Regions from separate parts of the Proteus faecis genome, predicted to be linked through region 2. Evidence: predicted binding sites of a transcription regulator. Region 2 holds the regulator's gene; each other region holds the start of a gene.
What was found. The regulator CRP, encoded in region 2, controls carbon source genes, mostly activating them, when cyclic AMP is high. The targets are predictions, from matches to a motif close to ATGTGANNNNNNTCACAT.

Region 1 (7,448 bases), on a different contig from region 2:
TCACAATGAAAATTAAGCTACAAACAAAAATAATCACCCGTAATACTATTAACTATTTGAAATATATTCAAAATATATTAATAACATGATAACCAACTGATATTATTGAACTCTTTATTTAATTAATTGAATTAATCTGTTATTTCTACAATTAGTACAACGAAAATTACATTTAATTTAGTCACACCGAACAAAATCAAACGAAATCACTATAATATTTTTCATAATTAGCTAATTAATTCTAATTTTAACCATTATTAGGTACAAAATATTAGATAAGACCAAGCTCACAGATAATACCCAATGAAAAGATAAACAAAGAAATTATTACAGTTGATTATTCTACTAATAACAGAAATATTAGTTAAAATGAAAGCTAGCAATCTAACTAAATAATCAGAATGTTTACTCTACATTTTTTGTGTTCTTTGCCGATACTAAGGTAATAGAGTAGGTAATTAACGGAGAACACAATATGAAAGCACATATCACTGTTGCTGCTGTATTCGTATTATTATCCGCAAGTGTCCATGCTGAAGAATTTACCTGCCAACTTGAAAATGGTAAGTATGTCAGCGTGTTCGTTGAACATGGAAAGCCACCTGTTTATCGCTATGGCACACTTGCAAAAACAGAGATAACACTACCTGTTCCTCAGCACCCCAATAATAATGTCTTTTATGGGCACCAAATGTTTGTTGCAGGTGCATCGACCTATATTCGTTTTAAAAATGGAAACTACAGCTATGTCGTTTATGACGGAGAAGGGAGAGGTTGGAATTTTAACGGTGTTATTGTCTATAAAGACAATGACATTATCAGTAAAAAAGAGTGCAAACAGCCATTAACACCCAGCTTAGATAATTTAAAAAATTACTCAATAAAAATGGATCCTTATTTAGAAACCTATATTTATGCTCCATAATTTCTAGATTTATTAATTAGACATAAAAAAACCCAATTCAAAATTGGGTTTTTTATTTTTAAGCAACAAAATGTATTGATTAGTCTTCTAATAACAGAACAGATTCTAATGCAATTTCAATCATTTCATTAAAGGTAGTTTGACGCTCTTCTGCTGTGGTCTGTGTACCTTTCTTGATGTGATCAGAGACAGTACAGATAGTCAGTGCTTTTGCGCCGTATTCAGCGGCAACACCGTAGATACCAGCTGCTTCCATTTCAACACCTAAGATGCCGTATTTTTCCATTACATCAAACATTTCTGGATCTGGAGAGTAGAACAGATCAGCAGAGAAGATATTACCAACGCGAACTTTAATATCTTTCGCTTTTGCTGCATCAACAGCATTTTGAACTAATTGGTAATCAGCAATAGCGGCGAAATCTTGGCCTTTGAAACGCAGACGGTTAACTTTAGAGTCTGTACATGCGCCCATACCAATAACAACATCACGCAGTTCAACATCTGGTAATACTGCACCACATGAACCCACACGGATGATAACTTTCACGCCGAAATCTGTAATTAATTCTTTTGCGTAAATTGAGCAGGAAGGAATACCCATGCCGTGGCCCATAACAGAAACTTTACGGCCTTTATACGTACCTGTAAAACCTAACATACCACGAACATTGTTTACTTGACGGACGTCTTGTAAAAAAGTTTCAGCGATGTATTTAGCACGAAGCGGGTCGCCCGGCATTAAAACGACATCAGCAAAATCGCCCATTTCTGCGTTAATATGAGGGGTAGCCATAATTCTTCCTTTTAATTGATCTTTTTACTATTTAAATATAATTCGGTAGGCATATTGCTATACCTACCGAAATAAAATTAAAACATTGCTTTACCATAATCGACAGGAGATAAGCCAAAGTATTTAGCAACAGTCTGACCGATATCAGCAAAGGTTTCACGGTGCCCCAATGAACCAGGTTTAACTTTTGGACCATAAACAAGAACAGGAATGTGTTCACGAGTATGATCAGAGCCAGGCCAAGTTGGGTCGCAACCATGGTCTGCTGTTAAGATAAGAATGTCATCTTCTTTAACCAGTTCCATTAATTCTGGTAAACGACGGTCAAATAACTCAAGTGCTTCACCATAACCAACTGCATCACGACGGTGACCGTAAGAAGAGTCAAAGTCAACAAAGTTGGTGAATACAATTGTGTTGTCACCTGCGAGTTTCATTTCTTCAAGTGTTGCATCAAACAGAGCATTAATACCCGTTGCTTTCACTTTCTTAGTAATACCTACGTTTGCGTAGATATCAGCAATTTTACCAATAGAAACAACGTGACCTTGTTTTTCATCAACCAGTTTTTTCAACATCGTTGGTGCTGGTGGCTCAACTGCTAAATCATGACGATTACCTGTACGGGAGAAGTTACCCGGTTTATCACCGATAAATGGACGCGCAATAACACGACCAATATTGTAATCACCTTTGTTTAGCTCATCACGAGCAATTTCACACAGCTCATATAATTTATCTAAACCGTAGGTTTCTTCATGACATGCAATTTGGAATACAGAGTCAGCAGAGGTATAGAAAATCGGCTTACCGGTTTTCATATGCTCTTCACCCAGTTCATCCAAAATCACTGTACCAGATGCGTGACAGTTACCTAAGTAGCCTGGTAATTTTGCACGCTTAACGATGTTATCTAACAGCGCTTGTGGGAATGAGTTTTTCAGTTCTTTAAAGTATCCCCAATCAAACAGAACAGGAACACCTGCGATTTCCCAGTGGCCTGACGGAGTATCTTTACCAGAAGAGATTTCACTCGCGTAGCCATAAGCACCGATAATTTCTGCATTTTTATCTAAACCAACAGGGAACTTGCCCGTTGATTCTTCTGCTGCTTTACCTAGACCTAAGCGGCAAAGATTAGGTAAATGAAGAGGACCTTTACGACCATCTCTATCTGCTTTACCTTCAGCAAACGCTTGTGCGATATGCCCTAAAGTGTCTGAACCTTGGTCACCGAATTTCTCCGCATCACCGGCAGCACCGATACCGAAGGAATCTAATACCATGATATGTACACGTTTCATAATTCTCTCTCCTGTGTCATTCTCCGTAGGCTACGGATATGTCACTTATAAATCGTCATTGAGTTCTTATTCGCTGATTTGGCGGTACACCATTGGTGAAGCTTCGCGTTTGCTGTCACCAATTACCATCGCTTTACGGACTTCAGCAGCAGCTTCTTGCCATGATTTTTCACTGTTAGCATGGATCATCGCTAAAGGTGTATCTGTATTGATCTCAGATCCAAGCGCTACGATGTCGCTTAAGCCAACACTGTAATCAATAGCATCAGTCGCTTTACGGCGACCACCACCCAATGTCACAACTGACATACCTAATGCGCGTGTATCCATTTCTGTGATGAACCCAGCTTTCTCAGCGAATACAGGTTTACTTAATACCGCAGTTGGCAGGTATTTATTGTAGTTTTCAACAAAATCAGTTGGGCCTTTCTGCGCGGCAACCATACGACCAAAGACTTCTGCCGCTTTACCGTTATCCAACACATCTTGTAGTTTTTGACGAGCTTGTTGACGATCATCCGCTAAACGGCCTGATACTAACATTTCAACACACAGCGCCATAGTGACTTCAAATAGACGTGGATTACGGTATTCACCTGTTAAAAATTGAACAGCTTCACGAACTTCAACCGCATTACCTGCGCTAGAAGCTAATACTTCGTTCATATCAGTTAACAGTGCCGTGGTTTGACAGCCTGCGCCATTTGCTACTTGGACAATTGACTCAGCCAGCTCTTCAGATTTTTGATAAGTCGGCATAAAGGCACCCGAGCCCACTTTAACATCCATCACTAATGCATCTAAACCTTCAGCTAATTTTTTACCTAAAATAGATGCAGTGATAAGCGGGATTGAATCAACTGTAGCAGTAATATCACGGGTAGCATAAAAGCGTTTGTCAGCTGGTGCTAATGAATTAGTCTGTCCAATAATAGCAACGCCAACATTGCGAATAATGTCGCGGAATTTCTCATCATCAGGGAAAATATCAAAGCCTGGAATTGCTTCAAGCTTATCTAATGTTCCACCTGTGTGGCCTAATCCACGACCAGAGATCATAGGAACATAACCGCCACAAGCCGCAACCATTGGACCTAACATCAGGGATGTAACATCACCTACACCACCCGTTGAATGTTTATCAACAATTGGGCCATTTAAATTTAGGCTTTTCCAGTTCAGTACTGTACCGGAATCACGCATGGCTAATGTCAAAGCAACACGCTCTGGCATTGTCATATCGTGGAAATAAATAGTCATTGCTAATGCAGCAATTTGACCTTCAGAAACAGTATTATCTCTGACGCCATTAATGAAAAAACGAATTTCTTCCTCAGTTAAAGGATGACCATCACGCTTTTTACGAATAATCTCTTGGGCAAGAAACACTGCAACCTCCTGGTTTTATAGCATTGGTAACGCCCACTATCATGAAAAGTGGGCGTATTTCACGAATGGATTAGTAACCACTAGATGATTTTTGTTCACCATGACCTAAAGTGGCTAATAAATTACCTAATAGGCTTGATGCACCAAAGCGGAAGTGACGGGCATCAACCCATTTGTCACCCATAATGCGGTTAGCCAATGCAAGGTATTGAGCAGCTTCTTCAGCGGTACGTACACCACCAGCCGGTTTGAAACCAACTTCTTTGCCAACGCCCATATCGTGGATCACTTGGATCATTAATTCAGCGCTTTCCAGTGTTGCATTTACAGGTACTTTACCTGTGGAGGTTTTAATAAAGTCTGCACCTGCTTTGATTGAAATTTCAGATGCTTTACGGATAAGCGCTGGATCTTTCAGCTCACCCGTTTCAATAATTACTTTCAGTAAAGCGCCAGCTTTTGCACAAGCTTCTTTACATGCTTTAACGATATCAAAACCGATTTGCTCGTTACCTGCCATCAATGCACGGTAAGGGAAAACAACATCAACCTCATCTGCGCCATAAGCTAATGCGGCTTTGGTTTCTGCTAATGCGATATCTAAATCATCATTACCATGAGGGAAGTTAGTTACGGTTGCGATACGGACGTCAGGAGTACCTTGTTCGCGTAACACTTTACGTGCTAACGGAATAAAACGTGGGTAGATACAAATAGCAGCAGTATTGCCTTCTGGGCTTTTAGCTTGATGACATAATGCCGTCACTTTGGCATCAGTGTCATCATCATTTAATGTAGTTAAATCCATCAAAGACAGCGCAAGGCGCGCTGCAGCGGTTAAATCTGTCATAAAACTCTCCAACGATGTTTCTCAAGCCCTTTTGGGCGTACGCTTAAGGTTAGCGATTAAATTTGTTGGCGAGCGGACTTGGTTCCTTGAAGATGTTGTTGCAGCTTAATACCACAACGACAGCTGAGCTCCCTCTCACCGCGCTATGCTCACTTCGGCGACCCGTCATTGAGCTTTCGCCATTCCATGAAGTTTCAGCACATCTTATTTGAACACGCTAGGGAACAATTAGATGTGCTTTGCGTCACACTAATCAAATGTAACTTGCAAGCAATGACATAAAAATGTGATGTAAATCACAATTAGGTCATTTTCTGGTTTAATGTTACTTGAATACCGTTTTTAAGTCGTCTTTATAACGCAAAAAAGCGTAATACATATTTAATGACAATCTCAGTGACCATATTCAATATAATCTGCGAAATATCTCACATACTAAAAGTAGTTAACATTACAACAGAAAACAAACATAAAAGAGCAGATAGGTAAATTACCCATCTGCTCTTTACAATTAAATCAATTAAGCGGCAACAACTGCCATTGCCGTTAATGCAAAGAAGAACCCTGCAATCGTGGCACTCATTAAGTTAGAAAGTGTACCTGCAAGTACTGCTTTCATACCTAAACGAGCAACGTCTTTACGACGGTTTGGTGCCATTCCACCTAAACCACCTAACAATACAGCAACAGAAGAGAGATTAGCAAAACCGCACAGTGCAAAAGAGATAATGATCTTCGTTTGATCAGATAGCACCATAAGTCCTGATCCCGCAACAATTGCGTCTTCTTTTAGGTATTTACTAAATTCAGAGTAAGCATAGAACTCATTGATAACAATTTTTTGTCCTATAAAAGAGCCGGCGATAGTTGCTTCACTCCAAGGCACGCCGATGAGGAAGGCGATTGGTGCAAAGATCCAACCTAGCACTAACTCTAATGAGAAGTTTTCATAGCCAAACCAGCCACCAATGCCACCAAGAATACCATTAACTAATGCAATCAAGGCAACGAAAGCAAGTAACATAGCACCGACGTTAAGGGCGAGTTGTAAACCTGAAGAGGCCCCCGCTGCTGCCGCATCGATAATATTGGCTGGTTTTTCTTCATCTGCCATTTTATCAAGTGCATCTTTTTGATCATCTGGTGTTTCTGTTTCAGGGATCAATAATTTAGCAAAGAGTAAACCACCAGGAGCCGCCATAAAGGAAGCTGTAATCAGATACTCCAACGGTACGCCCATGCTAGCGTATCCAGCAAGTACTGAACCCGCAACAGAGGCTAAACCACCACACATAACAGCAAAGAGTTCTGAGGTTGTCATTCTTGCAATATAAGGACGAACAACAAGCGGTGCTTCTGTTTGTCCAACAAAAATATTTGCAGTTGCAGACATAGATTCTGTTCGTGATGTACCCAGTACTTTTTGTAAACCACCACCAAGAATTTTGATGACGATTTGCATAATGCCAAGGTAATACAACACGGCAATTAGTGAAGAGAAAAACACGATAACAGGCAGTACGCGTAGGGCGAATACGAAACCGCCACCACCAAACAATTCGAACATTTTATCTGATACTAAGCCCGCAAAGAGGAAACTCATCCCATTATTGCCGTAATCAATAACATTCTTAACACTCTCAGAAACCGCAATAAGCACTTCGCGGCCACCGTCAGAATAAAGAACAAATGCACCTAAGCCAATCTGAATAAGGAATGCGCCACCAACTGTACGTAGTCTAATTGCACGTCGATTGCTGGAAAACAGAATGGCTATCAATATTAATGTTGCCATTCCGACCAAGCTCATAATGAGTTGCATTGAAGGGTCCCTGTTCACATAAAAATTTAATGGATTATCAATAATACCCTTACCAGAGCTTATTGACTCTTTTTGCCAGATAATTATACCTAGTCTAAGAAAAGAACCCTCAACATCCATCACAAATAGGGTCTGAAAAAAGTAACACAAAAGTCACAAATGAGAAGTAGATCACACAAAAAGAGGGGAAAACCGCATTATTGAATAGGTTGAATAGAGAGAAAACATCATCCGATTAACAAACCATGTATTCAATTTTAACCAGTAAAGTTAAATTCAATTCAAGAGCTAGATATTATCTTTTAACCGAAATAATTGTAGGCTATTAAAATAGAGTTGCTGAGCGATTATCTCAGGTGATC
Region 2 (7,448 bases):
GAATCGTGTCTGCATGTGAAAAAAAATTACAAAAGGGCTTTTATTAACCAATAAAATAGAGTACATTATCTCTCGTAGGGTACAGAGGTAAGATGTTCTATCTTTCAGACCTTTTACTTCACGTAATCGGATTTAGCTGAATATTAGCTGCCCCAGTCGACTTTATTTCGACTGGGGCATTTTTTTATCTAAAATTCACTGATATGGTTTGTGCGAGAAGTGAAAGGGAAAAATGATTTCCCTTTTATCAAAAGAAGATCAGAGCGCTATCGTTGAGAAAAAGAAGATAATTAGGCGTTATCATCATTTATAGGTTGCTCTTCTGAGCCTGAAAACCATTCATTAAGCGTGTTACGTAGTTTATCAATGCCAATTTTTTTCAATGATGAAAAATATTCTACGCGGATATCACCTACTTTATTTGCTAGTTCTTCACGTACGCTCATGAGCTGCTTTTTACGCGCGCCTGATGCTAGTTTATCTGCTTTAGTCAGTAAAACGAGAGTAGGTAGCTCTGAGCCTACAGCCCAGTCAATCATTTGCATATCGAGATCTTTTAATGGATGACGAATATCCATTAAAATAACTACACCTTTTAAGCACTCTCTTTTTTGTAGGTATTCACCTAAAGAGCGTTGCCATTTACGCTTCATTTCCTCAGGAACTTGGGCATATCCATAGCCTGGTAAATCGACTAAGCGTAAACCTTCTTCAATTTGAAAAAGGTTGATTAATTGAGTACGGCCTGGGGTTTTACTGGTTCTGGCTAATCCGTTTTGTTGGGTTAACGCATTTAAAGCACTGGATTTACCGGCATTAGAGCGACCCGCAAAGGCAATTTCAATTCCTGAATCTGGCGGTAAATGACGGATATCAGGTGCACTGATGATGAAATGTGCTTTTTGGTAATTAAATTGGGTCATTATGGTATAAACCTCTCTGAAATAATGCGGCTTTTCATGCATACTCATTTCAATTTTGCATGAAAATGAATATCTAAAATATTTATTTGCTCTATTTTGGCGCAATTTAATGACTTATAACAGCGATTAAAAATTAAAATTTACTCTGTTATAACGTAATTAGACTTATTGAGCGTAAATAAAGGTAAATGATTGGCACTATTTACCTCAGCGAATTAGAATCGCTGCATATTAAGTAAGTTGTAGACTATTAAAGTAAAGGATCCCTGCATGTTAAAACGTTTTCTTGTCACCTTCGTTACCGCTTGCACTTTAACAACAGCGACTTTTGCAATGGCAACGGGAGAAACCTTCGTTAAATTAGTCACCTCTGAAGGTAATATTGAAATATCACTGGATAATAAAAAAGCGCCAATTACAACGAAAAATTTTATTCAGTATGTTGAAGATGGGTACTATAACGGCACTACTTTTCATCGCGTTATTCCTGGTTTTATGGTTCAAGGTGGTGGTTTTACTGCTGATTTACAGCAAAAACAAACCAGAGCGCCAATTAAAAATGAAGCCGACAATGGATTACGTAATGTAAAAGGTTCTATTGCCATGGCGCGCACGTCAGATAAAGACAGCGCAACCAGCCAGTTCTTTATTAATGTGGCTGATAATGCATTTTTAGATCACGGTCAACGTGATTTTGGCTATGCTGTTTTTGGTAAAGTTGTGAAAGGAATGGATGTAGTTGATAAAATTTCACAAACACCGACTCGGAATATTGGACCTTACCAAAATGTGCCAGTAAAAACGGTCACTATTTTATCTGCGGAAGTTGTAAAACAATAAACGCATTATTAGGATAGGATATTTACTTATTCTAATAAGATAGAAAGCATATAAACCGGAATGAATGTTTTCATTCCGGGGGTTTTAGTACGAAAAAAATATTTTTATCCTTCTTTTTTTCGTGTGATCTCCTGCAATAAGTATTCATTACACTATTAATCACTCTATTCATCATCAATTATCGTCATTCTTGTTATTGCGCAATAAACCAGCAGGTTTTCTTGCTTACTATTCATATTTTATACCTGTGCTATGATAATCGGCTTTGTTGTACCCAAGTCGGTTAAACAACGAGCTATTTTGGCAAATCTACACTCGCTTTAAAATAGTAATAAAACAGATAATGATAAGAAAATCAGTCGGATAGGCTAATATGCTGTTACTTATTGATAATTACGATTCGTTTACTTACAACCTCTATCAGTATTTCTGTGAATTGGGTGCTGAGGTTGTTGTTAAGCGTAACGATGAGATCGGACTTAAAGAGATAGAAAAGATGATGCCAGCACATCTTGTGATCTCGCCAGGACCTTGTACTCCTGATGAAGCTGGGATCTCTCTTGAGGCTATACAGCGGTTTGCCGGTGAAATTCCTATTCTTGGTGTTTGTCTTGGACATCAAGCAATAGGGCAAGCTTTTGGTGCGTCGGTTGTTAGAGCGCGAGAAGTGATGCATGGTAAAAATTCATTAATACATCATAATCAACAAGGTGTTTTTAAAGGGCTTAATCGACCGTTAAGTGTGACGCGTTACCACTCTTTAGTGATTGATGCGACAACATTGCCTGTACCTTTTGAAGTGACGGCATGGAGCCAACATGATGGAAATGTTGATGAAATTATGGGAATTCGCCATCGTACTCTACCAATTGAAGGGGTTCAATTTCACCCAGAAAGTATTTTAAGTGAACAAGGGCATGAGCTATTAAATAATTTCCTTAAATATTAAATGGATAGAATTTAAATAGTGAAATAACGTCTTTTTATACAAAACCACATTTGATTTTTTATTCATATTTAGTGATTATATTTTCATATTGAATGTGAATAACGATCAGGTGGGGTAATGACAAAGCAAAGCATTAACAGGGCAACTTACGATAAAGTAATGTTGCCAATTTATTCACCCGCAGAATTTATTCCTGTCAAAGGGGTGGGGAGTCGTGTTTGGGATCAGCAGGGAAAATCGTATATTGATTTTGCTGGTGGTATTGCTGTTTTAGCATTGGGGCATGCTCATCCGGCTCTAAATCAAGCCTTGAAAGAACAAAGTGAAAAACTTTGGCATGTTAGTAATATTTTTACTAATGAACCTGCATTACGTTTAGCTCAAAAATTAATAGATAACACATTTGCAGAACGTGTCTTTTTTGCCAATTCTGGCGCAGAAGCGAATGAAGCAGCATTTAAATTGGCTCGCCATTATGCCATCACTCGCCATAGTCCTTATAAAACTAAAATTATTGCTTTTCACCATGCATTTCATGGCAGAACGTTGTTTACAGTATCTGTTGGTGGACAACCTAAATATGCCGATGGTTTTGGCCCTAAGCCCGCTGATATCGTACATGTTCCTTTTAATGATTTAGAGGCTGTTAAAGCAGTAATAGATGATCACACATGTGCCATTGTTTTAGAGCCAGTTCAGGGTGAAGGTGGCGTAACAGCAGCAACACCTGAGTTTATGAGAGGGCTACGAGAGTTGTGCGATAAGCATCAAGCTCTGCTTGTCCTTGATGAAGTACAAACAGGTATGGGGCGTACAGGTAAGCTTTTCGCCTATATGAACTATGATGTGACACCCGATATTATTACAACTGCAAAAGCGCTAGGGAGTGGTTTTCCACTCAGTGCGATGTTAACAACAGATGAGATAGCTTCTGTCATGGGCGTAGGGACTCATGGTACAACTTATGGTGGTAATCCATTAGCTTGTGCAGTGGGTAATGTTGCATTTGATTTAATTAATACATCTGAAGTACTTGAAGGTGTAGAAAAGCGTTATCAATGGATTGTGGATGAACTGGTGGCAATCAATCAAACGTATAATGTCTTTTCGCAAATTCGAGGACAAGGTTTATTGATTGGTGCACAATTGGCACCGCAATATGAAGGTAAAGCCAAAGAGTTACTCGGTCTTGCAGCCAAACATGGTTTAATGATGTTAAACGCAGGAGCCGATGTGATGCGTTTTACACCATCGTTAATTATTACTCAAGAAGAGCTACAAGAAGGAATGGTGGCATTAAAAGCGGCTATTGCAGAATTTGTAAAAGGGTAGTATCAACGAAAAACCCCATCAACGAAGATGGGGCTTATACAAAAGTATATCAATAGCCCTTTTATGGGCTATTGTTTGTTCGAGAGGGAAACTTAGCGAGTCCCGTAAACAACGATAGTTTTACCGTGTGCGGAGATCAAGTTTTGATCTTCCAACATTTTCAGAATACGGCCTACAGTTTCGCGTGAACAACCAACGATTTGACCAATTTCCTGACGTGTAATTTTAATTTGCATGCCATCAGGATGCGTCATTGCATCGGGTTGTTTTGCTAAGTTTAATAAGGTTTGTGCAATACGACCTGTTACATCAAGGAAAGCAAGATTACCTACTTTTTCTGATGTCGTTTGTAATCTGTTCGCCATTTGAGCAGAAAGGCGCATCAGAATATCAGGGTTAACCTGAATTAATTGGCGGAATTTTTTATAGGAAATTTCTGCTACTTCACAGGCTGTTTTTGCTCTAACCCATGCACTACGTTCTTGATCTTCTTCAAATAATCCAAGTTCACCGATGAAATCCCCCTGATTTAGGTAGGAGAGGATCATCTCTTTTCCTTCTTCATCTTTAATAAGAACAGCCACGGAACCTTTAACAATATAATAAAGTGTTTCCGCTTTCTCACCTTGGTGGATCAGCGTGCTCTTGGATGGATATTTGTGAATATGGCAGTGTGACAAAAACCATTCAAGAGTCGGGTCTGTTTGCGGCTTGCCGAGAACCATTCGCGTTATCCTCTGTACGTTAAATGCAGCCTTTCAAAACGGATAGGTTCCCTTTTGAGACAGCGTGCTTAAAAATCCTATCTTTACCTATTAACTTCCTGAGAACACGGTAAGTTAATATGGAATAGATTATAATAAATGAGAAAATAATGCATTGATCTTAACCACTATCATCAAGCAGATATTGTTTTTAACACAATTAGTGCATTAAGTCTCGTTTTACGCAGTCAGCATAATAAACCTATTTGCTAATTGCTAGTTGAATTATGAGAATGTACTCTTTTAGTTTCTGTCATCTTTAGGGGAAAATAAATGGAAGCGAGAGTTAAGTGGGTTGAAGATTTATCTTTTGTCGGTGAATCTTCATCTGGCCATCAAATTATGATGGATGGGAATTCAGGAGATAAAGCCCCAAGCCCAATGGAAATGGTTTTAATTGCTGCGGGTGGGTGTAGCGCTATTGATGTTGTAAGCATTTTACGAAAAGGTCGTCACCAAGTGACTGATTGTGAAGTAAAATTAACATCAGAACGACGTGAAGAAGCTCCTCGTTTATTTACTGATATCAATTTACATTTTATTGTTTCAGGTAAAGAGTTAACGGATAAAATTGTAGAACGAGCGGTTCAATTATCGGCAGAAAAATATTGTTCTGTTTCTTTAATGCTAGGAAAAGCAGCCAATATTACGCATTCATTTGAAATAAAAAATGCTGACTAATTTTGATATTTTAAAATAAAGTTTAATTTGAAAAATAATATCCCTTAATTAATGGGATATTATTTTTATAGAGATAATTTTTATTTTGGTTAACTTATCTTTTCGCCATTTAATAATTTTTTGACTAATGGCGCCATAATTAATTCCATCGCTAATCCTAATTTCCCTCCTGGTACAACAATCGTGTTTATTGTCGACATAAATGAGCCATGTAGCATTGCAAGTAAATAGGGAAAATCAATATCGGTTAAGCCTCGAAAACGAATAACAATAAAGCTTTCATCCAGAGTGGGAATTGCTTTAGCAGAAAAAGGATTCGAAGTATCAACAGTTGGGACTCGCTGGAAATTAATGTGAGTGCGTGAGAATTGAGGAATAATGTAGCTAATATAATCATCCATTGAGCGTACAACTGAGTCTCTTACTGCCTCTTGCGAGTGTCCTCTTTCTGTGGTGTCTCGAATAAGCTTTTGTATCCACTCTAGGTTTACGATAGGAACAACACCGACCAATAAATCAACATGTTGAGCTACATTATGCTCGTTGGTAACAACGCCACCATGTAATCCTTCATAAAAGAGAACATCAGTATTATCGGCTAAGGGTTCCCAAGGGGTAAATGTTCCTGGTAATTGATTGTAAGGTGTTGCTTCATCATAAGAGTGTAGATATTTGCGAGATTGACCTTGCCCAGTATCACTATATTGACTTAATGTTTTGCTCAGTAAGCTAAAATCATTTGCTTCAGGGCCAAAATAACTGATATGTCTACCTTGTTCTCTGGCTTTTCTTATCGCCATATCCATTTCGGGACGGGTATAGCGATGGAAACTATCGCCATCAATCAATGCGGCATTTGCATTGAGTTGTTGGAATATTTTACGAAAAGCTTGGCTTGTTGTGGTAGTTCCTGCACCACTTGAGCCAGTCACTGCGATGATAGGATGCTTGATTGACATAGGTTATCCTTTTGCTAAATAAGGTTGGCCCTTATTGATGGCGATGCATCGCTTGCTTTGAATAATTAATCAGAGCGAAACTGCGATGCAGGCATAATATTAACGCTCTCATGAAGTTCAGACCAAACCAACACGGCCTCACCAGATTTAAGTTGTTTTTTTACATCGGCGACTTTTTGTTCAAGCGTTTTCTCTTGGATACCATAATCAGTGCCTTCTCGTAAAACAAAACTTTCAATAAGATTATCAAGTGTCTCTGTGGAAAGCTCATTCCAAGGAATTATCATTGGGTTTTCTCCAAATAAGCGGATAACCAGTCAGGTATTCGGCTTTCAAGCCACATCACTGGTTTTGATAGTTTTCCACCAACAAATCCCACATGCCCACCAAATTCTGTAAGTTGATATTCAATATTATTGGGGAGTGTTCTGACATCAGGGATCACATCTGCAGACATAAATGGATCATCTTTAGCATGAATGATAAGCGTGGCTTTCTTTATTTTGTTTAATAAAGGTAATGCACTGCATTGGCGATAATAATCTAACGCATCTTTAAAGCCATGAATTTTAGAGGTAATAAGATCATCAAATTGGCGTAGTTTTTTGATGGATTTTATCGTCAATAAGCTGATCGGTAAGGACTCTGGATAACGAATAAGTTTTCGTGTTGCGTTATTTTTGAGTTCTTTTAACAGATACCATTGATAAAAACGAGAAAAGCCATGTTCAATTTTTGTTGAGCATGGTTCTAGCATTAATGGTGCAGAGACAATAACGGCCGCATCTACAACCGCATTTTCACCACTTTCCGCTAGATAATAGGCAAGCATATTTCCACCAAGAGAATAGCCAACCGCAGCTGTAGGTTGCTCACCCAATTCCTTTTTCAACCAATTTAAGAAGTAGCGAGCATCTTCCGTTTCACCTGAGTGATAAATACGGTTTTGTCTATTGGGTTCACCACTACATCCTCTAAAGTGCATCACAACACCTAGCCA
Region 3 (7,448 bases), on a different contig from region 2:
TGCTTTTTCTTCAACCTCGGGGCCTAAATTACTCACAACTGCAGCTTTATGCAGCAATTGACTAAAACGCTCAATGCCTTCATTTTGCATCACAACGAAATGCCAAGGTTTGAGTGCACCATGATCAGGCGCGCGCATACCCGCTTGTAAAATAGTATTGAGGGCTTCACTATCAGGGGCTGGAGTAGTCAGTCGGGAAGCTGAACGGCGGTTCAAAAGCAGTGTTAATGCATCCATTTTATTCTCCTGTCAGCATTTTATTTTAGCAAGATCCCATTCTTATGGGGATGGACAGTTCTTATCAATTCGCAGTATAACAAACTGTTATATTACCACCATCCACAAATTTAGGCGGAAATTTTTCTAAAAATCAGCAATATGGTTATTTAATCGTAAATTATTGTTCATAAAATGATTAACCTCAGCCTACTCCATTAATTTAAGTTTATTTTGATCTCTAATTCGACGATTTCTTATATTCGTTTGATGCCTTTTTGTGTGAATTTATTTGACTATTTTTACGTAAAATAACTGTTTACTTAATAACACCTTAAGCAAAAAGTTATCATTCGTGGTTTCCTAAAAATCAATGACAGACATTCAATAAAAGCTATATTAGAATATTCCTTTATTGTTATTGCTATTCTCTCTATTGCTAACAACATTCTTTGTTTTAATAGTATGAGATTATGTGGATGTAACCTGCTTACCAATAATTCTAGCATGACTGTTTAGGATTAAATTTTAGCTTTACATGATGTGGAGATAATATGAATAAAATTATGGAGTTAATCGGCGCAATATTAAAATTCAGTTGGCAAGCCATTAACTTTATCAGGAAATTAATCTTAAACGTTATTTTCTTTTTCCTTCTCTTTATGGTTATTGGTATTTTCTTAATTAGCAAGGAAGCACAAAAACCGATGGATTATGAAGGTGCCCTTCTTGTTGACCTTAAAGGCGTAATTGTTGACCAAACTGCAACCCAAAATCCCTTAGGAGAAGTTGGACGTGAACTTTTAGGCGTTTCTAGTAGCCAGCTCCAAGAAAATTCATTATTTGAAGTTGTCGATACGTTACGACGAGCAACACAAGATCCCAAAATTAAAGGTATGGTGCTTAAACTTGATGAATTTGCAGGCGCAGACCAGCCTTCGCTAAATTATATTGGTAAGGCACTTAATGAATTTAAAAAGACAGGCAAACCGATTTTTGCAGTAAGTGGCTATTACAGTCAACCACAGTATTATCTCGCTTCTTATGCAGATAAAATTTATCTCACTCCTCAAGGTGCCGTGGGCGTTTATGGTTTTGGCTTTCAAAATCTCTATTACAAAACACTGTTAGAAAATTTAAAAGTAAGTACTCATATTTTCCGCGTAGGAACATATAAATCCGCGGTTGAACCATTAATGCGTAATGACATGTCTGCAGAATCGCGAGAAGCTTCATTACGTTTAGTTAATTCACTGTGGTCTACTTATTTAACCCAAGTTGCAGAAAACCGTAGCATTACCAAAGAAGATGTTTTCCCTGGTGCAAAAGAGATGATTGCACAGCTACGCAATGCAGATGGTGATAACGCAACTTATGCGCTAAATCGTAAATTAGTGGATTCTGTAAGCTCATACGCTCAATTTGAAGCAGATATGACAGAAACTTTCCAGTGGGATAAAGAGAACCAACAATTTAACAATATCAGCATTTATGATTATGCTGATACATTGACTTCATCATTACCTGCAAATGACGAAGGAAATATTGCTGTAGTCGTTGTTCAAGGAGCCATTATTGATGGTGAAAGTATCCCCGGTTCTGCTGGGGGGTCAACTATTGCTAATCAAATTCGCCAAGCACGTTTAGATCCGAATATTAAGGCACTCGTATTACGTGTAAATAGCCCTGGAGGTAGTGTTTCTGCATCAGAGCAAATACGCAGTGAAGTTGCCGCCTTTAAACAACAGAAAAAACATGTGGTTGTTTCAATGGGAGGTTTAGCCGCATCAGGTGGATATTGGATTTCAACCCCTGCAAATAAGATTATTGCCAGCCCATCAACATTAACTGGCTCAATTGGTATTTTTGGCGTTATTAATACCTTTGAAAATAGTCTAGAGTCTATTGGTGTTTATACTGATGGTGTCACGACTTCACCATTAGCAGGATTATCTGTCACAAATAAACTACCTGAAGAGTTTGCAGAACTTTTACAATTAAATATCGAAAGTGGTTATAAAACGTTTATTAATTTAGTAGCAGAATCTCGCAAAAAAACACCAGCTCAAATTGACCGTATTGCTCAAGGTCGAGTGTGGGTAGGAATAGATGCAAAAAATGTAGGTTTAGTCGATGAGTTTGGTGATTTTGATGATGCTATTGATGCTGCGGCTAAAATGGCAAAAATTGACCAACCTGTTGTTGATTGGATGAAACCTGAATTAAGCCTGTCAGAGCAGATCATAATGAGTTTATCGTCTAATGCAAAAGCGCTCCTTCCTGATCCATTACAAGCGTATATACCTGCACCTGTTTTAAAAGAAGTGAAAACACAGACAGAGTTTTATCGCAATATGAACGATCCGTTAAACCGCTATGCGTACTGTTTATCTTGTGGGGATATTCAATAATCTTTTCCACTCATACACCTGCTCACACTGAGCAGGTGTATTTATCCATTTTTTCTCACTTTTTATAGCACAATACTCTGATGAGCAATATTCACTCATTTATATCTACGCTATTTTTAACACAATGATTTAAAGAAAATATTAGTTGTTCTCTATTTTCTTTTTTAGCATCCTTTCCTTTTTTTATTCTGCAAACTCCCTATAATCAGGTATTTCTCACAGCTTAATAAGAGTGCTTTGTCTGATGCAAAAGAAATCAATCTACGTTGTTTATACTGGCGGTACTATTGGTATGCAACATTCTGAACATGGCTATATTCCTGTATCAGGACATTTACAACGCCAATTAGCTAAAATGCCAGAATTCCACCGTGAGGAAATGCCTGATTTTACAATCAAAGAGCACCTTCCTTTAATTGATTCTTCAAATATCACACCAGAAGATTGGCAATCTATCGCTGATGATATAAATGAAAATTATCACAACTATGATGGATTCGTTATTCTTCATGGCACTGATACCATGGCATTTACCGCATCAGCACTCTCTTTTATGTTTGAGGATCTTAGCAAGCCAATTATCGTTACTGGCTCTCAAATTCCTTTAGAAGCCTTACGATCTGACGGACAAACAAACCTATTAAATGCGCTTTATCTCGCTGCACATCATCCCATTAATGAAGTAGCACTCTTCTTCAATAACACGCTGTATCGCGGAAACCGCACAGTAAAAGCACATGCTGATGGTTTTAATGCCTTTGCATCGCCGAATAGCGCACCGCTACTCGAAGCTGGCATTAATATTAAACAATTTAAAATTAATTCTTTTCCAAAAGGAAATGGTAAATTTACTACACATAATATTACGCCTCAGCCTATTGGTGTTGTCACAATTTATCCGGGTCTTTCCGATGAAGTGGTGAAAAATATCCTGATGCAACCAGTGAAAGCCTTAATATTGCGCTCTTATGGTGTCGGCAATGCCCCATCACACCCAGCTCTCCTTTCTACCCTACGTGAAGCAACAGAGCGTGGTATTGTTGTTATCAACCTTACACAATGTATTTCTGGCCGCGTAAATATGGAAGGTTATGCAACAGGTCAAGCATTAGTGGAAGTGGGTGTGATCAGTGGCTTTGATATGACATTTGAAGCAACATTAACTAAACTGCATTATCTCCTTAGCCAACAATATAATTACACTGAAATCTGTCGACTAATGCAACAAAACCTACGCGGTGAAATGACATTAGACGATAACGACTAAGTTTAATCTAAAGGTAAAACTGGTGAAAAATTCCGCCCTATTATTGGTTGATATACAAAATGATTTTTGTACAGGTGGTGCATTAGCTGTTAATGAAAGCGACATGGTTATACAAACAGCCAACCAACTTATTCATAATTTCAAGCAATCTAAAAATCCTATTATCGCCAGTTTAGATTGGCATCCAGCCGATCATCTTAGTTTTGCTGAAAATTCAGGCACTATGGTGGGAGAAATCGGTACACTAAATGGATTGCCACAAGTTTGGTGGCCAGTTCATTGCGTACAACATTCTTATGGTGCTGCATTTCATCCTGAATTAAACCAAGAAGTAATTAATCACATTATTTATAAAGGGCAAAACCCCCTTATTGATAGTTATAGTGCTTTTTTTGATAACGACCATGAATATCAAACAGGCTTACACACACTTTTACAGACGCTCAATATAAAACATCTTTATATTTTAGGAATTGCTACAGATTACTGTGTCAAATTTACAGTGCTAGATGCGTTATTATTAGGATATCAGGTCTCAGTCATTACAGACGGTTGTCGCGGTGTAAATATTCAAGATGACGATAGCGAAAAAGCGCTAGAAGAGATGCAAGCAAAGGGGGCGACATTAATTGATTCAGCGCATTGGCTTAATCGTAACAATCAATAATTTCGCAGTCGTTTCGTTTTTTATCATCATTAAATGAAAAAGGAGATACTATTAACCAACTTGGTTAATAAATATCCCCTTTTTATCTCTATTCTATTCATTTAACACTGGTTTTAGTCATCATCCATTGGCGTTAACGTTGCTAAACGTTCAGATTGAAACTGAGCTTTTAATTCTTGTTTGCTCTTCATGGTAATTTGCCCATTAGTTCCTACTGTCATATGTTCAGGTGTATGGTTATTTTTCGCCTGCCATAATAAAACAATCTGCATACAATGCTCTTTTTGCTCAGCAGTCAATGCAACGCCATCAGGCCATTTACCCAGTTCAACTGCGGTTGAAATACGCTGATATATTTCTGGTGTTACCATCGAAATAAGTTCATTAACTTCCATTGATTACTCCATAAGCTAAATAATCACTTGAAATAGCTGAATCGTTTTTTCAGTTGTTATTATTTTGTTAATTCGATAAATTAACCTGCTTGTTTTTCGCCTGTTTCACTATTCGTAAATGAAAGAGATGCTGAATTAACACAATAACGCTCCCCTGTTGGGGCTGGACCATCATTAAAAACATGGCCTAAATGTGCATCACATTGTTGGCAACGTATTTCTGTTCTCTTCATATTATGAGAAAAATCATCAACATAACGAATTGCATCATCACTAACGGGTTGATAAAAACTAGGCCAACCACACCCTGCATCAAATTTGGTATCTGAATAAAACAAAGGAGCAGAACAGCATAAACAGTGATAAATCCCTGTTTCACGATTGTGTAATAATTTACCACTAAATGGAGGTTCTGTACCTTGTTGTTGCGTCACATAACGTTGCATTTCGTTGAGTGTTGATAAATCAAGGTGATTGTTATTACTTGAAATATTCACTTTCTTTTCATTATCTGCCATATAGACCTCTTGCCCAGAAAAATGCTTTTTAAAACAACAGTGAATGATAACAAAGATTTAACAACAAATCTGAAAAATATAGTCTAAAATCACTAAGAGTAATCTTTAGTTTTTGAAATGTGATGAGTTTCACATAACAGAGCAAAGGTAACTTCATTTATCGGCGTTGATCCCGATAATACACAGCGTAACATTTGTCTAAAACGACCAATCTTTAAGCGAAAAGTGTTTTTTTAATTGATTTTTTGCAATTATTGACACGATTCCGCTTGACGATTGGCGCGGTTTTGGTAACTTTAGAATCAACTTTTTAATTCACTAAATTAAAGCTGGTGGAATACATATGACTATCAAAGTAGGTATTAATGGTTTTGGTCGTATCGGCCGCATCGTTTTCCGTGCTGCTCAAGAACGTTCAGATATCGAAATCGTAGGTATTAACGATCTGTTAGACGCAGACTACATGGCATACATGCTGAAATACGATTCAACTCATGGCCGTTTCAACGGTACTGTTGAAGTAAAAGATGGCCACCTCGTTGTTAATGGTAAAACCATCCGCGTAACTTCAGAAAAAGATCCAGCAAATCTGAAATGGAACGAAGTCGGTGCTGATGTTGTTGCAGAAGCAACCGGTCTGTTCTTAACTGACGAAACTGCTCGTAAACACATCCAAGCTGGTGCGAAAAAAGTTGTTCTGACTGGTCCTTCAAAAGACAGCACTCCAATGTTCGTTATGGGCGTAAACCATAAATCATACGCAGGCCAAGACATCGTTTCTAACGCATCTTGTACTACTAACTGCTTAGCGCCTTTAGCTAAAGTTATCAACGACAACTTCGGTATCGTTGAAGGTCTGATGACTACTGTTCACGCAACAACTGCAACTCAACGTACTGTTGATGGTCCATCTGCAAAAGACTGGCGTGGTGGTCGTGGTGCTTCTCAAAACATCATCCCATCATCAACTGGTGCAGCTAAAGCTGTAGGTAAAGTTATTCCTGAGCTGAACGGCAAACTGACTGGTATGTCTTTCCGTGTTCCTACTCCTAACGTTTCTGTTGTTGACCTGACTGCACGTCTGGAAAAACCAGCAACTTACGCTCAAATCTGTGACGCTATCAAAGCTGCAGCTGAAGGTGAACTGAAAGGCGTTCTGGGTTACACTGAAGATGCAGTTGTTTCAACTGACTTCAATGGCGAAGTTCTGACTTCAGTATTTGATGCTAAAGCAGGTATCGCTCTGAACGACAACTTTGTTAAATTAGTTGCTTGGTACGATAACGAAGTTGGTTATTCAAACAAAGTTCTGGATCTGATTTCTCACATCTCTAAATAATTAGAGTTTAGAAAGTCACGATTTCTTTTAGAGCCACCTTTTCGGTGGCTCTTTTATTTTCTAGCCAGTCAGTTTATTGTATTGAAATAGTCAGTGACATAAGGTCATAAGATAATGAATGAGAAAATTTTTTCTTTGCCGATTATTGAACAAATATCACCTTACTTAAGTCGTCGGCAATTAGGCGAGCTTCCTATTCTTGTTATTTCACACCCTAAAGTACGCGCAGCTATCAGTCTTCAAGGCGCACATTTAATTGCTTGGCAACCCGCACAAGAACATCCTGTATTTTGGGTAAGTGAGGCCTCTCTCTTCACTCCTGGCGTTGCCATTCGTGGCGGTATTCCTATTTGCTGGCCTTGGTTTGCTTCAGCTGGCACACCAAGCCATGGATTTGCGCGAATTCTTCCTTGGGAATTTAGTGCACATACAGAACAAGATGATGGTGTTCTCATCACCATGACATTAAAAGAGAACCAACAAACACAAAAATATTGGCCTCATCCCTTTACTGTTATTGCTCGTTTTAAATTAGGAGCAACCTGTGAGGTTGAATTAGAATCTTACGGTGATTATGAAGCAACAGCTGCCCTTCACTCTTATTTTAATGTGAGTGACATTGATAATGTTTCTGT

Region 1: a site for CRP is predicted at 5,497-5,514, ahead of deoC (deoxyribose-phosphate aldolase). Genes of this name have one in related genera too.
Region 3: a site for CRP is predicted at 5,592-5,609, ahead of msrB (peptide-methionine (R)-S-oxide reductase MsrB). Genes of this name have one in related genera too.

Annotation. Positions count from the first base shown of each region.
Region 1 covers NZ_JASVWV010000029.1:1,990-9,437, reverse strand. Annotated here, with positions in the region: gene QSH13_RS17945 (hypothetical protein) at 476-925, shown strand; gene deoD (purine-nucleoside phosphorylase) at 1,005-1,721, opposite strand; gene deoB (phosphopentomutase) at 1,799-3,025, opposite strand; gene deoA (thymidine phosphorylase) at 3,092-4,414, opposite strand; gene deoC (deoxyribose-phosphate aldolase) at 4,485-5,264, opposite strand; gene QSH13_RS17920 (NupC/NupG family nucleoside CNT transporter) at 5,785-7,086, opposite strand; gene QSH13_RS17915 (TatD family hydrolase) at 7,375-7,448, opposite strand, start outside.
Region 2 covers NZ_JASVWV010000006.1:202,369-209,816, forward strand. Annotated here, with positions in the region: gene spfP (small protein SpfP) at 93-140, shown strand; gene yihA (ribosome biogenesis GTP-binding protein YihA/YsxC) at 291-923, opposite strand; gene ppiA (peptidylprolyl isomerase A) at 1,194-1,763, shown strand; gene QSH13_RS10360 (aminodeoxychorismate synthase component II) at 2,137-2,712, shown strand; gene argD (bifunctional acetylornithine/succinyldiaminopimelate transaminase) at 2,830-4,044, shown strand; gene crp (cAMP-activated global transcriptional regulator CRP) at 4,137-4,769, opposite strand; gene QSH13_RS10375 (OsmC family protein) at 5,082-5,489, shown strand; gene QSH13_RS10380 (phosphoribulokinase) at 5,579-6,448, opposite strand; gene QSH13_RS10385 (YheU family protein) at 6,514-6,735, opposite strand; gene QSH13_RS10390 (hydrolase) at 6,732-7,448, opposite strand, start outside.
Region 3 covers NZ_JASVWV010000004.1:239,943-247,390, forward strand. Annotated here, with positions in the region: gene QSH13_RS08150 (NAD(P)H nitroreductase) at 1-237, opposite strand, end outside; gene sppA (signal peptide peptidase SppA) at 771-2,627, shown strand; gene ansA (asparaginase) at 2,872-3,894, shown strand; gene pncA (bifunctional nicotinamidase/pyrazinamidase) at 3,917-4,561, shown strand; gene QSH13_RS08170 (YeaC family protein) at 4,675-4,956, opposite strand; gene msrB (peptide-methionine (R)-S-oxide reductase MsrB) at 5,037-5,474, opposite strand; gene gapA (glyceraldehyde-3-phosphate dehydrogenase) at 5,818-6,813, shown strand; gene QSH13_RS08185 (D-hexose-6-phosphate mutarotase) at 6,928-7,448, shown strand, end outside.